3 regions of the Streptomyces sp. BBFR51 genome follow, and region 3 is predicted to be linked to each of the others. Evidence: riboswitches for the same ligand, from Rfam matches in the RefSeq annotation. Region 3 holds a riboswitch; each other region holds the start of a gene.

Region 1 (3,266 bases), 3.7 Mb from region 3:
AGCCGGCAGCCGGAAGCCGACGGTCGCAAGCCGGGCTAGGCCGTCGCCGCCTTCAGCGGCCGCACCGGGTCGGCCAGCAGTTCCGGGTCCATCGTCGTACCCGCCTGGATCATGCGTTTGCCCTGCGCCAGGTCGCGGGGGCGGCCCACCGCCAGCAGGGCGACCAGGCGGCCCTCGCGCAGCCAGCAGACCGTCCACGCCGGGCCCTCGGGGTCGCCGCGCCAAAGGGTGGTGTCGGCGGCCGTGTGGTGACCCGCGTACTGGACGAAGCGGCCGAACTGCTCGGACCAGAAGTACGGCACCGGGTCGTAGGCGGCCGGGGCCTCGCCCGAGGGGGCGCCGACGATGTTGGCGGCGACGGTGCGCGGGCCCTGGAGGGCGTTGTCCCAGTGGTGCACCATCAGCCGCTCGCCGTAGCGGCCGGAGGGGAAGGAGGCGCAGTCGCCGACCGCGTAGACGTCGGGCGCGCAGGTGCGCAGGCGGTCGTCGGCCAGGACGTCGCCGTACTTGCCGAGGTCGATCCCGGAGCCGGCGAGCCAGGCGGTGGCCGGCCGGGCGCCGATGCCGACGACGACCGCGCCGGCGGGCAGCGGCGTGCCGTCGTCGAGGACGACCCGGCAGGGCTCGCCGGGGCCGCCGGGCTCGACGCGCTCCACGCGCGCGTGGGTGCGCAGTACGGCGCCGGCGTCGGCGTACCAGGCGGTCATCGGCGCGGCGACCTCGGCGGGCAGCGCGTCGGCGAGGGGCCGGTCGGCGGCCTCCACGACGGTCACCGCGCAGCCCGCCTCGCGCGCGGCGGTGGCGAACTCGGCGCCGATCCAGCCCGCCCCGACGACCACGACGTCGTGCTGCCGGGCGAGTACCGGGCGCAGCCGTTCGGCGTCGTCCAGGGTGCGCAGCAGGTGCACTCCGGGCACGCCCTCGGCGCCGGGGAGCCGGACCGGTTCGGCGCCGGTCGCCAGGACCAGGACGTCGTACGGCACGGGCCCCTCGGAGGTGTCCAGGACGTGCGCGCCGGGGCGCACGCCCAGGGCCTCGCAGCCGAGCCGCAGGGTGATGCCGAGTGCCTCGAAGTCGACGTCGAAGGCGGAGCCCTCGGCGGTGCCGAGCAGGACGGCCTTGGACAGCGGGGGGCGGTCGTACGGCTGGTGCGGCTCCGCGCCGATGAGCGTCACGGTGCCGGTGAAGCCCTGCTCCCGCAGGGCCACCGCGGTCTGCACGCCCGCCATGCCGGCGCCCACCACGACCACACGGCGCTCCGCGTCCGCCGCCGGTTCCTGTCCCCGTTCCCGCCTCTGCTCGCTCACCTGATCACCTTAGACACCCGGCGATTCGTCGGTCAGTGCTCGTGCGCGGTGAGCTGCGCAACGTCCCGCGGCCGCGGAGGCTCCCTTACAGGTGCGCCGCCCCGAGGGCTAGGGTGGCCGACGTAAAGCACTCGCGGGAGTCCGGACGCACCGGGCTGAGAGGGAGGCTGGCGGCCTCCGACCGTACGAACCTGATCCGGGTCATGCCGGCGAAGGGAGGGGCTGGACGCCCATGTCGTCTCCATCACACACGTCGTCCGCCGCACCGCACACATCGTCCGCACCGCACACATCGGCCGCGCCGAACGGCTCGCAGCCGTCCCGTACACCGGACGTACTCGTCGTCGGCGGCGGGATCGTCGGTCTTGTCACGGCCTGGCGGGCGGCGCAGCGCGGGCTGGTCACGGCCCTCGTGGACCCCGAGCCGGGCGGCGGGGCGGCCCAGGTGGCGGCCGGGATGCTGGCCGCCGTCACGGAGCTGCACTACGGCGAGCAGACGCTGCTCGCGCTGAACCTCGCCTCGGCCCGCCGCTACCCGGAGTTCGCGGCCGAGCTGACCGACCTCACCGGGCTCGACCTCGGTTACCGCCGCTGCGGCACGCTCGCGGTCGCGCTGGACGCCGACGACCGCGCCCACCTGCGCGAGCTGCACGCACTCCAGCAGCGCTCCGGCCTGGAGTCGGAGTGGCTGTCGGGTCGCGAGTGCCGGCGTCTGGAGCCGATGCTCGCGCCTGGCGTGCGCGGCGGGCTCCGGGTGGACGGCGACCACCAGATCGACCCCCGGCGCCTCGCCCACGCGCTGGTGGCCGCCTGCGAACACGCGGGCGTGGTCTTCCACCGGGTGTGGGCCGACCGCCTCACCGTCGGGCGCGGGGACCGGGCCACGGGTGTCGTCACCGCCGACGGCACCGCCTTGGAGGCCGGGCAGGTGGTGCTGGCCGGGGGCAGCCTGAGCGGGCGGCTCGGGGGCGTGCCGGAGGCCGTACTGCCGCCGGTGCGGCCCGTGAAGGGGCAGGTGCTGCGGCTGACGATGCCGCGGACGCACGGCCCGCTGCTGAACCGGACGGTGCGCGCCGTGGTGCGCGGCAACCACGTCTACCTGGTGCCCCGGGAGAGCGGCGAGCTGGTCGTCGGGGCCACCAGCGAGGAGCTGGGCTGGGACACGACGGTCACCGCGGGCGGCGTCTACGAGCTGCTGCGCGACGCCCACGAGCTGGTCCCCGGCATCACGGAGCTGCCCCTGACCGAGACCCGCGCGGGTCTGCGTCCCGGGTCCCCGGACAACGCCCCGCTGCTCGGCCCGACCGGTCTTGAGGGGCTGCTGCTGGCCACCGGGCACTACCGCAACGGCGTCCTGCTCACCCCGGTCACCGGCGACGCCATGGCGCACGCCCTGACCACCGGGGAGCTGCCGGACGAGGCCCGCCCCTTCACCCCCCGGCGCTTCGACGCCGCCCCCGCAGTCCCGGAACTCTCGGAGCAGCCCGTATGAACATCTCCGTCAACGGCGAGTCGCGCGAGGTGGCTGCCGGCACGGCCCTGGAAGCCCTGGTGGGCACGCTCACCGCGGCGCCGTCCGGAGTGGCCGCCGCCCTGAACGAGACCGTCGTCCCGCGCGCGCAGTGGCCCGCCACCGCGCTGGCCGACGGCGACCGCGTCGAGGTCCTCACCGCTGTGCAAGGAGGCTGACCATGGCCGACGATCCCTTTGTCCTCGGCGGTACGTCGTACGGGTCCCGCCTGATCATGGGTACGGGCGGGGCGCCCAGCCTTGACGTGCTGGAGCGCGCGCTGGTGGCCTCCGGAACGGAGCTGACGACCGTCGCGATGCGGCGGGTGAACGCCTCGGTGCACGGGTCCGTGCTGTCCGTACTGGACCGGCTCGGCATCCGGGTACTGCCGAACACGGCCGGCTGCTTCACCGCCGGGGAGGCGGTCCTCACGGCGCGGCTGGCGCGCG
Region 2 (3,266 bases), 1.9 Mb from region 3:
TCCGCTCCTCCGCGGCACCTCTGGTCGCCTTCCTCGACCGCACCGACAAGCTGGTGCCACTGGGCCAGGAGGGTGCGCTCGCCGACTTCGACACCCACCTCGACGAGGCCCTGGACCGCATCCTGGCGGAGGAACAGAGCGCAGGGTGAACCGTTACGGCAGCCCTGCGGCGGTGCCGTAACGCTTCGCCGGGCGCGTCAGCGCTTGCGGCGACGGCCCCGCCCGCCACGTGCCGGCGCTGTCGCGCCCGTCCCCGGCGCCGCCCCCGCGGCCTGGGCCGGCCGGTCGGCGGGCCGGTCCGCCGCCACGACCAGAGCAGCCAGGGCGGTGGTGACCGGCACGGACGCCACCAGGCCGATCGAGCCGACCAGCGTCCGCACGATCTCCTCCGCGACCAACTCGCTGTTGGCGACCGTCCCCACACCGCTCTGCGCGATCGAGAACAGCAGCAGCAGGGGCAGCGCGGCGCCCGCGTAGGCGAGGACGAGAGTGTTGACGACCGAGGCGATGTGGTCGCGACCGATGCGGATGCCCGCGCGGTACAGCCCGCGCCGGCCCATCGTCGGGTTGGCCTCGTGCAGTTCCCAGACCGCCGACGTCTGGGTGACCGTCACGTCGTCGAGGACACCGAGCGAACCGATGATGACCCCGGCGAGCAGCAGGCCGCTCATGTCGATCGACGGATACAGGCCGTGGATGAGACCGGTGTTGTCGTCCGTGTTGCCGGTGAGCGCGGCCCAGCCGATGAACAGCGATCCGAGGAGACCGATCAGCAACAACGAGATCAGGGTGCCCAGCACCGCCACGGACGTACGGGCCGACAGCCCGTGGCACAGGTACAAGGCGATCAGCATGATGGCGCTGGACCCGACCACCGCGACGACCAGTGGGTTCGAGCCCTGAAGGATCGCGGGCAGGATGAAGAAGTTCAGCAGCAGGAAGCTGATGGCCAGCGAGACCAGCGCCATGAGGCCGCGCAGCCGTCCGACGACCACGACGGCGAGGGCGAAGATGCCGGCGAGCAGGGCCAGGGGGAGTCGGCGGTTGATGTCGGTCACCGAGTACTGCAGGTCCTCGGGCGCGGACGGCTCGTAGGCGACCACGACCTTCTGGCCCTCGTGCAACTGCCGTGACTGGTCCGGCTGCACGATCTCGGTGAACGTACGGCCCTTGCCCTCGCCGGTGTCGACGCGGATCGTCGCCCGCTTGCAGTCGCCGTTCGCCTGCTGCACCGCGGAGGAACCCTCGGCGGTGGACGTGTCGCCGGTCGGAGTACCGCCCGAGGCGTTGACCGACTGACAGCTCAGCTCGACCACCTTGGTGACGGTGGCCTGCTGGGTCTGCCGGTCGAAGCCGACCCCGGTGCGCTCGTGCGGCGGCGCACCGCCCGGCCACAGCACCGCGAGCCCGACCACCACCGCCGCGGCGAAGGGGATCAGGATCGCGGCGATGACCTTGCGCAGATGCCGGGAGACGGGCGCCGCCGGGCCGTGGCTGTGGGAGTGTCCGTGCCCGCCGCCCGCACCTTGCCCGCCGCCACCTTGCCCGCCGCCACCGTGTCCGTGCCCCGCCTGGCCCGGCCCGTGTCCGTGGCCCGCATCCTGTCTGCCTTCGTGCGCGTCGTGAGCGCCGACGGGGGCGCGGCCGGCTGCACGGCTGTCGCCCTCTTCGGCGTCCGGTCCGCGGTGGGGCTCGTGCGGCGGAAAGGGGGGATGCTGCGGTGTGGTCACCGCCCGATCATCGCAAGAACGAGGGGGGCCCTCTGTTCACCGCGCCCGAATGGGCGCTAGCGTGGAGCCACCTTTGTACACGCGGGAGCTCGGAGCACCGGGCTGAGAGGGCGCTGACCTCCGTCCCAGCGATGTTTCACGGGAAACGTCACCGAAGTCGAGTGACGTATCCCACGAAGCGTCGACAGACGGAATCCGCTGCGTCGACCGCCGAACCTGTTACCGGGTAATGCCGGCGTAGGGAGTAGGTCTCATGACCATCAAGGACGCACGCACGCCTGCCTCCACGCAGAACTCCGCCCAGGAGGAGACCGCGGAGGCCGGGAAGTCCATCGGCTGGCACAAGGCGTACGTCGAGGGCTCGCGCCCCGATCTGCGGGTGCCGGTCCGTCAGGTGCACCTCACCAACGGGCAGTCCGTCACGCTGTACGACACGTCGGGCCCGTACACCGATCCGCTCGTCGACACCGACGTCCGCAGGGGACTCGCGCCGCTGCGGGAGAACTGGATCATCGCCCGCGGGGACACCGCGGAGTACGCGGGCCGTCCCGTCCGCCCCGAGGACGACGGACTCAAGCACACCTCGCCGCGCGGCGGCCTGCGCAACCTCGACGCCGTCTTCCCCGGACGGCCGCGCCAACCGCGCAGGGGGCGGGACGGCACCGCGGTGACGCAACTCGCGTACGCACGCCGCGGCGAGATCACCCCGGAGATGGAGTACGTGGCCATCCGGGAGAACGTCTCGCCGGAAGTGGTCCGCGAGGAGATCGCGGCGGGACGTGCGGTACTGCCCGCCAACGTCAACCACCCCGAAATCGAGCCGATGATCATCGGCAAGCGGTTCCTGGTGAAGGTCAACGCCAACATCGGCAACTCGGCGGTGACGTCCTCCATCGAGGAGGAGGTCGACAAGATGACCTGGGCGACCCGGTGGGGCGCCGACACGGTCATGGACCTCTCCACCGGCCGCAACATCCACACGACCCGCGAGTGGGTGCTGCGCAACTCCCCCGTCCCCATCGGGACCGTCCCGCTCTACCAGGCCCTGGAGAAGGTCGACGGCCGGGCCGAGGAGCTGACCTGGGAGATCTACAAGGACACGGTCATCGAACAGGCCGAGCAGGGCGTGGACTACATGACGGTCCACGCGGGCGTTCGCCTGGCGTACGTGCCGCTGACCGCGAACCGCAAGACCGGCATCGTCTCGCGCGGCGGCTCGATCATGGCGGCGTGGTGCCTGGCGCACCACAAGGAGTCGTTCCTGTACGAGAACTTCGAGGAACTCTGCGAGATCCTCGCCGCCTACGACGTCACGTACTCCCTCGGCGACGGCCTGCGCCCGGGCTCGATCGCGGACGCCAACGACGAGGCGCAGTTCGCCGAATTGCGCACACTCGGGGAACTCAACCGGATCGCCAAGCGTTTGAACGTACAGACCATGATCGAGGGCCCGGGACATGTCCCGATGCACAAGATCAAGGAGAACATCGACCTTCAGCAGGAGATCTGCGATGAAGCTCCATTCTATACGCTCGG
Region 3 (3,266 bases):
AGACCTGCGAGGTCTGGCGGTAGATCTCCACCTCCAGCGTGGAGAAGGTGGGCCCGCCGAGGATCTGGACGACACCGAAGGAGGTGAAGGTGAACAGGAACACCATCAGCGCGGCGGCGGCCACGGCGGGCGCCAGCGCGGGCAGGGTGACCTGCCGCCAGGCCTTCAGCCGCGAGGCGCCGAGCATCCGCGCGGCCTCCTCCTGCCGCGGGTCGAGCTGCGACCACAGGCCGCCGACGGTGCGTACGACGACGGCGTAGTTGAAGAAGACATGCGCGAGCAGGATCGCCCACACCGTGGTGTCCAGGCGCAGGCCCCACAGCTCGTCCAGCAGCCCGCCGCGCCCGACCAGGGCGAGGAACGCCGTGCCGACGACGACCGTGGGCAGCACGAACGGCACGGTGACCACGGCCCGCAGCACCTGTTTGCCGGGGAAGTCGAAACGGGCGAAGACGTAGGCGCCGGGCAGCGCGATCAGCAGTGTGAGCGCGGTGGAGGCCAGCGCCTGCCAGGTGGTGAACCACAGCACGTGCCGGACGTCGGACTGGGCGAGCACGTCCCCGATCCGGCCGAACCGCCAGACCCCGTCGACCTCGAGTCCGCGCGCGACGATCGCGGCCACGGGGTAGGCGAAGAACACCGCGAAGAACGCGACGGGCACGGCCATCAGGGCGAGCCGCGCCGCGCTCCCGCGAAGGCTCCCGCGACGGCTGTCTCGCGGGGCCTTCGTGTCGCCCGCTCCGGTCACTTCAGTACGAGTGAGGTCCACGACTTGACCCACTGGTCGCGGTTGTCGGCGATCTTCGCCGGGTCCAGGGTCTCCGGGTCCTTCGCCTGCGGCCCGTACTTCGCGAACGACTGGGGGATCTGCGCGCCCTCCCGCACCGGGTAGACGAACATGTTCAGCGGCATGTCGTCCTGGAAGGTCTTGCTGAGCAGGAAGTCGAGGAGCGCCTTGCCGCCCTCGGGGTTCTTGGCGTTGCTGAGCAGGCCCGCGTACTCGACCTGGCGGAAGCAGGTGCCGGTGGCTACGCCCGTCGGTGCGGTGGCCGGCTGCGGGTCGGCGTAGATGACCTCGGCGGGCGGGGAGGAGGCGTAGGAGACGACGAGCGGGCGGTCGCCCTTGGCCTTCTTGCCGCCGGACGAGCCGGAGAACTCCTCGTTGTACGCCTGCTCCCAGCTGTCGACGACCTTGACGCCGTTGTCCTTGAGCTTCTTCCAGTAGTCCTGCCAGCCCTCGTCGCCGTACTTGGCGGCGGTGCCGAGCAGGAAGCCGAGGCCGGGCGAGGAACTGCCCGCGTTCTCGGTGACGAGCAGGTCCTTGTACTCGGGCTTGACCAGGTCGTCGAAGGACTTGGGCGGGGTCAGGTCGTGCTCGCCGAAGTACGCCTTGTCGTAGTTGACGCAGATCTCGCCGGTGTCGATGGGCGTGACCCGGTGCTTGTCCTGGTCGGCCCGGTACTTGGGCACGACCAGGTCGGAGCCCTTCGCCTCGTACGGCTGGAACAGGCCGTTGTCGAGGGCGCGGGACAGCAGGGTGTTGTCGACGCCGAAGAAGACGTCGCCCTGGGGGTTGTCCTTGGTGAGGACGGCCTTGTTGACGGCCTGACCGGCGTCGCCGTCCTCCAGCACCTTGACCTTGTAGCCGGAGTTCTTCTCGAAGGCCGCGATGACGTCCTTGGACGCGGCCCACGAGTCGTGGCTGACCAGGGTCACGGTCTTGGAGTCGGCGGAGCCGGCGTCGTCGGACGACGAGCCGCAGGCGGCCAGCGTGCCGACCATGCCGAGCCCGACGGCCAGGACGCCGACCTTCTTGGTGATGCTCACTGAATTCCTCCTGGGTGACCAGGAGAAGACGCGGCCCCGCCCGCAGCCCCCTGGTGGGGGTCCCGGGCAGGGCGCAACAGCTCGAGTGGTGACCGATCTCCCTACCCAGAATGACCTGGGCCAGGTTCGGAGGGTCTGCGGCCGGTGCCGCACTCTCAGCGCTGTGGCGCTCCCCTGTCGGAATATGAAGATGTGATTACTGTGCGGATGTACTGACGCCGCTCAGGTTACCGCTCGCTGGCGGCGAGCTGACCACACGCCCCGTCGATCTCCTGCCCACGGGTGTCCCGGATCGTCACCGGCACACCGTGCGCCGCGATCGCCTCCACGAACGCCTTCTCGTCCTCGGGCCGCGAGGCGGTCCACTTGGAGCCGGGCGTGGGGTTGAGCGGGATCAGGTTCACGTGCACGGGCCTGCCCTTGAGCAGCCGCCCGAGACGGTCACCGCGCCACGCCTGGTCGTTGATGTCCCGGATCAGCGCGTACTCGATGGACAGCCGGCGCCCGGACCTCGCCGCGTACTCGAACCCGCTGTCCAGCACCTCGCGCACCTTCCACCGCGTGTTGACCGGGACGAGGGTGTCGCGCAGCTCGTCGTCGGGCGCGTGCAGCGAGATGGCGAGGCGGCACTTGAAGCCCTCGTCCGCGAAGCGGTGGATCGCCGGGACGAGGCCGACCGTGGAGACGGTGATGCCGCGCTGGGAGAGCCCCAGCCCGTCCGGCTCGGGGTCGGTGAGGCGGCGGATGGAGCCGATGACGCGGTTGTAGTTGGCGAGGGGCTCGCCCATGCCCATGAACACGATGTTGCTGAGCCGCGCGGGGCCTCCCGGGACCTCACCGTCCCTGAGCGCCCGCATGCCGTCCACGATCTGGTGCACGATCTCGGCGGTCGACAGGTTCCGGTCGAGGCCGGCCTGGCCGGTGGCGCAGAACGGGCAGTTCATGCCGCAGCCGGCCTGGGAGCTGATGCACATGGTCACCCGGTCCGGGTAGCGCATGAGGACGGACTCGACGAGCGTCCCGTCGAACAGCTTCCACAGCGTCTTGCGCGTGGTCCCCTCGTCGGTGGACAGGTGCCGCACGACCGTCATCAGCTCGGGCAGCAGCGCCTCCCGGAGCCCCTGGCGGGAACCGGCGGGGATGTCGGTCCACTGCTCGGGGTCGTGCGCGTACCGCGCGAAGTAGTGCTGCGAGAGCTGCTTCGCGCGAAACGGCTTCTCACCGATCGCGGCGACAGCCTGCTTGCGCTCGGCGGGCGTGAGGTCGGCGAGGTGCCGCGGCGGCTTCTTGGCTGCGCGGGGGGCGACGAATGTGAGTTCTCCGGGCTTAGGCATGGCCATACCAGTGTCGCAGACATACGGAGAGGGACTCGCCGCCCTGTGGACAACGGGTCCCTCTCCGAAGAACCAGCAGGTCAGGCCGATCCTGCCAGGAGCAGC

Evidence for each region. Region 3 has a riboswitch for thiamine pyrophosphate ahead of ACGH7X_RS27995 (thiamine ABC transporter substrate binding subunit). Riboswitches for the same ligand answer to the same signal wherever they lie in the genome.
Region 1: linked by a shared signal. The riboswitch ahead of thiO (glycine oxidase ThiO) and the one ahead of ACGH7X_RS27995 (thiamine ABC transporter substrate binding subunit) in region 3 are both predicted to bind thiamine pyrophosphate.
Region 2: linked by a shared signal. The riboswitch ahead of thiC (phosphomethylpyrimidine synthase ThiC) and the one ahead of ACGH7X_RS27995 (thiamine ABC transporter substrate binding subunit) in region 3 are both predicted to bind thiamine pyrophosphate.

What each region holds. Positions count from the first base shown of each region.
Region 1 covers NZ_CP172448.1:2,358,504-2,361,769, forward strand. The annotation lists gene ACGH7X_RS10705 (NAD(P)/FAD-dependent oxidoreductase) at 36-1,250, opposite strand; TPP riboswitch at 1,431-1,542, shown strand; gene thiO (glycine oxidase ThiO) at 1,540-2,799, shown strand; gene thiS (sulfur carrier protein ThiS) at 2,796-2,996, shown strand; gene ACGH7X_RS10720 (thiazole synthase) at 2,999-3,266, shown strand, end outside.
Region 2 covers NZ_CP172448.1:4,218,002-4,221,267, reverse strand. The annotation lists gene ACGH7X_RS19185 (SsgA family sporulation/cell division regulator) at 1-149, shown strand, start outside; gene ACGH7X_RS19180 (YibE/F family protein) at 198-1,730, opposite strand; TPP riboswitch at 1,802-1,991, shown strand; gene thiC (phosphomethylpyrimidine synthase ThiC) at 1,984-3,266, shown strand, end outside.
Region 3 covers NZ_CP172448.1:6,094,931-6,098,196, reverse strand. The annotation lists gene ACGH7X_RS28000 (ABC transporter permease) at 1-667, opposite strand, end outside; gene ACGH7X_RS27995 (thiamine ABC transporter substrate binding subunit) at 745-1,827, opposite strand; TPP riboswitch at 1,908-2,013, opposite strand; gene rlmN (23S rRNA (adenine(2503)-C(2))-methyltransferase RlmN) at 2,055-3,161, opposite strand.